Regions from separate parts of the Enterobacter sp. PL_is514 genome, predicted to be linked through region 2. Evidence: predicted binding sites of a transcription regulator. Region 2 holds the regulator's gene; the other holds the start of a gene.

Region 1 (3,114 bases), on a different contig from region 2:
CCAGCTGTCCGGGTTACCTTTCGTTTTGGCCGTCAACGCCCGCGCATCCAGCATATGTGCGTAGCCCATATTGTAGGCCGCCAGCGCGAACCAGATCCGCTCCTCTTCCGGCACCGTTTCCGGGACTTTGGCCATCATATCCTGCAGGTAGCGCGCGCCGCCGCTGATGCTCTGTTCCGCATCGGTACGGTCATTGACGCCCAGGCTCAGCGCGGTATTTTTGGTTAACATCATCAAACCACGTACGCCCGTGGGAGACGTGGCCTGGGTATCCCAGTGGGATTCCTGATACGAAATAGCCGCCAGCAATTTCCAGTCAATCTCCTGGGCGTATTTTTCGAACAGCGGCTGCAGATCTGGCAGGACGCTGTCTACCGCGCGCAGGAAGCTGCGGGTGTCAACGTAGTCAAAGTCGTCACCGTGACCGAGGTACTTCTCCTCCAGGCGCGCCAGGGTACCGTCTTCATTGATGGTGTTGAAGAAATCAAGCATCGCGGCAGAGAAGGTCTGATCGTCATCAAGCTGGCTAAACCAGGTCACAGGCTGCTCGTCGGTGACGTCCAGCGCCACGGCGATTTCAGGATGCACCCGCTGGAACAGGCTGATCGCGACCGAATCGGCGATGGTGTAGGGCACTTTCTGGTCTTTTACCTGCTCCAGCAGCTCCGTCGTGCCGAGTTTCGGATCCACAGTCCAGCTCAGGTCGGGATATTTCTTCTCCTTGAGCTCACGCAGATCGTCAATCACCACGTGGCCAGGCGCAATCGTCAGTTGCCGATCGTCAATCGAGGCCAGCGAACGCGGGCGCAGGCCCCCGACGCGGTAAACCAGCTGCTGCGAAACGGAGTAGTAGGTCGGGCCTGGCTGGTAGTTTTTGCTGCGCTCGCTGTTATACACCAGCCCGGCGGCAAGCATATCGGCATCGTCGTTATCGAGGTCGTCAAACAGCTGGTTGATATTCTGGCGGACGGTGATTTTAAGCTTCACGCCAAGATAATCGGCGAACTGTTGTGCCAGCTCGTAATCCAGACCAATGATTTTACCGTTGATGTCGCTGTAAATCAGCGGAGAGTTGAGGGTACTGACGCGCAATTCCCCCCGCTCCTGAATGGCGGCGATACGGTTTTCGGCTTTGCCGAACCAGGGGATGGAAGGCCAGAGGGCCACTGCCAGCAGCAACGTTACAATGCCGATGAGCAGATAATTAATCTTTAATTTTTTCAATTAGTTAATTCTCTGCGACGCCGGTTGCCTCAGTCTGCTGTAGCCATGTTAATCATAAGGTTTGCCATTGAATGAGCGGCATTTTGCGTAAACTTGCGCCACTTGGCAACCAATTAGAGAGACTGGTCACATCTATTGTTAAATCTCTGTGCAAATTTTATTTCGACGCAAACGGTTTCGTCGGCGCTCAGGATTCTCTATAATGACGCCCGTTTTCCCCCCTTGCGCACACTGTAAGCGCCCCGGCGCTTCGAAGACGAGAGACTTATGATGGAAATTCTGCGTGGTTCGCCTGCACTGTCTGCCTTCCGTATCACTAAACTGCTGGCACGTTTTCAGGCGGCCGACCTTCCGGTAAGCAATATTTACGCTGAGTATGTCCATTTTGCTGACCTGAATGCCCCCCTGAATGCAGAGGAGCGCGTACAGCTGGAACGCCTGCTCAAGTATGGCCCAAGTCTGAGCAGCCATACGCCAACCGGCAAACTGATCCTTGCGACGCCTCGTCCGGGCACCATCTCCCCCTGGTCTTCCAAAGCCACCGACATCGCCCACAACTGTGGCCTGAGCCAGATTAACCGTCTGGAACGCGGCGTGGCGTACTACGTGGAAGCCTCTACCCTTAGCGAAGCACAGTGGCAGGCGGTTGCGGCTGAACTGCACGATCGCATGATGGAGAGCGTATTTGCCTCTCTCGATGACGCGCAGAAGCTTTTCTCTCACCATCAGCCTGCGCCGGTACAGAGCGTAGACCTGCTGGGGCAGGGCCGTCAGGCGCTGATTGACGCCAACCTGCGTCTCGGCCTGGCGCTGGCAGAAGACGAAATCGACTACCTGCAGGATGCGTTTGTTAAGCTCAACCGTAACCCGAACGACATAGAACTCTATATGTTCGCGCAGGCAAACTCTGAGCACTGCCGCCACAAGATTTTCAACGCCGACTGGATTATTGACGGCGAACAGCAGCCAAAGTCGCTGTTCAAAATGATCAAAAACACCATGGAGCAAACCCCTGACCACGTGCTGTCTGCCTATAAAGACAACGCCGCGGTGATGGAAGGTTCCGAGGTGGGCCGCTTCTTCGCCGATCGCGAAGCAGGGCGCTATGACTTCCATCAGGAGCCCGCGCATATCCTGATGAAGGTTGAAACCCACAACCACCCGACCGCGATCTCCCCGTGGCCGGGTGCGGCGACCGGCTCCGGCGGTGAAATCCGCGACGAAGGGGCGACCGGTCGTGGTGCAAAACCAAAAGCGGGTCTGGTCGGTTTCTCCGTCTCCAACCTGCGTATCCCGGGCTTTGAACAGCCGTGGGAAGAAGATTTCGGCAAGCCAGAGCGCATTGTGACCGCGCTGGATATCATGACCGAAGGCCCGCTGGGCGGCGCGGCGTTTAACAACGAATTTGGTCGTCCGGCGCTGAACGGTTACTTCCGTACCTATGAAGAGAAAGTGGACAGCCACAACGGCGAAGAGCTGCGCGGCTACCACAAACCGATCATGCTGGCGGGCGGGATCGGCAACATCCGTGCCGATCACGTGCAGAAAGGCGAGATCGTCGTCGGCGCGAAGCTGATCGTGCTCGGCGGCCCGGCGATGAATATCGGTCTGGGCGGCGGAGCGGCCTCTTCTATGGCCTCCGGCCAGTCTGACGCGGATCTCGATTTCGCCTCCGTGCAGCGTGACAACCCTGAGATGGAGCGTCGCTGCCAGGAAGTGATCGACCGCTGCTGGCAGTTGGGCGACGCTAACCCGATCCTCTTCATCCACGACGTGGGCGCGGGCGGTCTGTCTAACGCCATGCCGGAGCTGGTGAGCGACGGCGGCCGCGGTGGTCGTTTCAACCTGCGCGATATCCTGAGCGATGAGCCGGGCATGAGCCCGCTGGAA
Region 2 (3,114 bases):
ATTAACGCCCGCAGGGGCGTGGTTTTTGAAGGAAGGGCGTTCTGTTATCAAAAAAATGCAGATCACCCGCGAACAGTGTCAGCAGATCGCTAACGGCTGGCGGGGGCATCTTTCCATCGCGGTGGATAACATCGTTAAGCCGGAACGTACCCGGCAGATGATCGTCGATTTCTATCGTCATTTTTCAGATGTCGAGCTGCGGGTCTCGCAGGAGGTGTTCAACGGCGTCTGGGATGCGCTGGCGGACGGCAGGGCAGAGATGGCAATCGGGGCCACGCAGGCGATCCCGGTCGGGGGACGTTACGCCTTTCGCGATATGGGCATGCTGAGCTGGAAGTGCGTGGTGGCAAGCGATCATCCGCTGGCGGTGATGGAGGGGCCGCTCAGCGATGATACGCTGCGCAACTGGCCGTCGCTGGTGCTGGAGGATACCTCCCGTTCATTGCCGAAGCGTATCACCTGGCTTCTGGACAACCAGCGGCGGGTGGTGGCCCCTGACTGGGAATCGTCGGCGACGTGCCTCAGCGCCGGACTGTGCGTCGCGATGGTGCCCGTTCATTTCGCGCGTCCGCGCATCGATACCGGAGAGTGGGTTGAGCTGACGCTGGAGAATCCGTTCCCGGATGCGGCCTGCTGCCTGACCTGGCAGCAAAGTGATGTCTCGCCTGCGATGGCCTGGCTGCTGGATTATCTGGGAGACAGCGAAACGCTAAACCGGGAATGGTTACGGGAGCCAGCATAGCTGGCCCCGTAAAGCGATTAACGACGGTAGTCGCGGAACGGACCGTCCGCAACGGAACGGCGTTCGATAAGACGCGGGTGAACTTCAATGGACTGCGACTCTTCACGTTTGTTGACGATCCTGTCCATCAGCATATTGAAGGCCGTTTCGCCCAGCGAATCTTTCGGCTGGTGAATGGTGGTCAACGCTGGCGTGAAGAAACGCGCGTTACGCACGTTGTCATACCCGATCACGGAAATATCCTGCGGTACGCGCAGACCCAGCTCGTCGGCAGCGCAGAGCGCGCCCATAGCCATGATGTCACCCCCGCAGAAAACGGCGGTCGGACGGTGTGGCTGGGAGACGATCTGCTGCATTGCGCGGTAGCCCGACTCCGGCTCAAAGTCGCCCTGCACAATCCAGTTTTCCGGCACGTTGATCAGCGCTTCTTCCATCGCTTTCATAAAACCGGCCAGACGGCCCGCGCCGGTGTTGCGCTCCAGCGGACCGGGGATCACGCCAATCTCGCGGTGACCGCGTTCGATCAGATAACGACCGGCCATATAGCCGCCTTCAAAGGCATTATCGATAACGGAATCAGTGAAATCCGCGCGCGCTTCGCCCCAGTCCATGACCACCATGGGAATATGGCGATACTCTTCGAGCATCGACAGTACGGATTCCGGGTACTCGGAACACATTACCAGCAGGCCATCAACGCGCTTTTGCGCCATCATCGACAGGTAGGCACGCTGTTTTTCTATGCTGTTCCATGCGTTGCCCAGAATCAGGGTATAGCCTTTCTGGAAGCAGTTCTTCTCTACCGCTTCAATGATCTCGGCAAAATAGGCCGCTTCACTGCTGGTGGCCAGCAATCCAATGGATTTGGTGTGATTAACCTTGAGGCTGCGCGCAACCGCACTTGGCGAATAGTGCAGCTCTTTGATCGCTGCCCAGACGGCGTTGCGCGTCTCTTCCGCCACGAAGCGGGTTTTGTTAATTACATGTGATACGGTTGTAGTGGAAACGTTTGCGCGTTTTGCTACGTCTTTAATTGTTGCCATTAAATGTCACTCCAGACCATATCCTAAACTCCTGAAAAACTTGAAGGTAAACGTTTGCCTTCTCTCACCCTTATCACGCAATCTTGAATTGCGGCACGCCGGGAAAACGACACGGGACGTCAGGAGGGGGTCAATGGCCGGTACGCTAATAAATTTAGCGTGGAATTTTGTCCTATCTTGATGAAAAGGGGAAGAGGTAAAGTGTTTATCAGCCTAAATCCAGGAAGATTTTTGACGTAAATTATGCAAAAATGAGCAGGCTCACTTTTCGTGGGGGGATTAAAAGGAGAAAAATTGATGAGTTCCGATCTGAAGTTTTCGCTGTTCACCACCGTTATTGTGCTGGCTCTGATTGTCGCGGCCGGTCTGACGGCTGCGCTGCACTGATTTACGCGGAGGGAGAGCCTTCTCCCTCCCGATCGACCCGATTGTTACTTCTCTGGCAAAAATCTTTTGCCATTTTGTTAACTTCTCATTTTTTGTGATTGATGTCATGCTTTCCGCTTCTTTGTTCTGTGTCACCACATGACACGGCATCCGGAGTTGACGCATGAAAATCAATTTTCCCCTGCTGGCCCTGGCGATTGGCGCTTTTGGGATTGGCACCACTGAATTCTCCCCGATGGGGTTACTGCCCGTCATCGCCCGCGGCGTGGACGTCTCGATCCCTGCGGCAGGGATGTTAATCAGCGCCTATGCTATCGGCGTGATGGTGGGGGCGCCGCTGATGACGCTTCTCCTTTCGCACCGCGCGCGCCGCAATGCGCTGATTTTCCTGATGGCGATTTTCACCCTGGGTAACGTGCTTTCGGCCATTTCGCCGGACTACACCACGCTGATGCTGTCTCGTATTCTGACCAGCCTTAACCACGGCGCGTTCTTCGGGCTGGGATCGGTCGTGGCTGCCAGCGTGGTGCCAAAACATAAGCAGGCCAGCGCCGTAGCAACCATGTTTATGGGGCTAACGATTGCCAACATCGGCGGGGTGCCTGCGGCAACCTGGCTGGGGGAAGCGATCGGCTGGCGGATGTCCTTCCTGGCAACGGCCGGGCTGGGCGTGGTCGCGATGGTGGCGCTGTTCTTCTCCCTGCCGAAAGGCAGCGCGGGTGAACGTCCTGACGTGCGCAGAGAGCTGTCGGTGCTGGTGCGCCCGCAGGTCCTCTCCGCGCTGCTCACCACCGTGCTGGGGGCAGGGGCGATGTTTACCCTCTACACCTATATTTCACCGGTATTGCATGACATCACCCACGCAACGCCTCTCTTTGTGACCGCGATGCTGGTACTGATAGGCGTGGGCTTCTCGATCGGCAACTATCTCGGCGGGAAATT

Evidence for each region. The regulator PurR, encoded in region 2, represses purine synthesis genes. The targets are predictions, from matches to a motif close to CANGCAAACGTTTGCNTG.
Region 1: the regulator PurR is predicted to act here: its motif matches at 1,389-1,406, upstream of purL (phosphoribosylformylglycinamidine synthase).

What each region holds. Positions count from the first base shown of each region.
Region 1 covers NZ_JBVPGN010000030.1:335,926-339,039, reverse strand. Annotated here, with positions in the region: gene mltF (membrane-bound lytic murein transglycosylase MltF) at 1-1,224, opposite strand, end outside; gene purL (phosphoribosylformylglycinamidine synthase) at 1,492-3,114, shown strand, end outside.
Region 2 covers NZ_JBVPGN010000034.1:147,160-150,273, forward strand. Annotated here, with positions in the region: gene punR (DNA-binding transcriptional activator PunR) at 1-742, shown strand, start outside; gene purR (HTH-type transcriptional repressor PurR) at 760-1,785, opposite strand; gene cydH (cytochrome bd-I oxidase subunit CydH) at 2,083-2,172, shown strand; gene AC0TNG_RS16345 (MFS transporter) at 2,336-3,114, shown strand, end outside.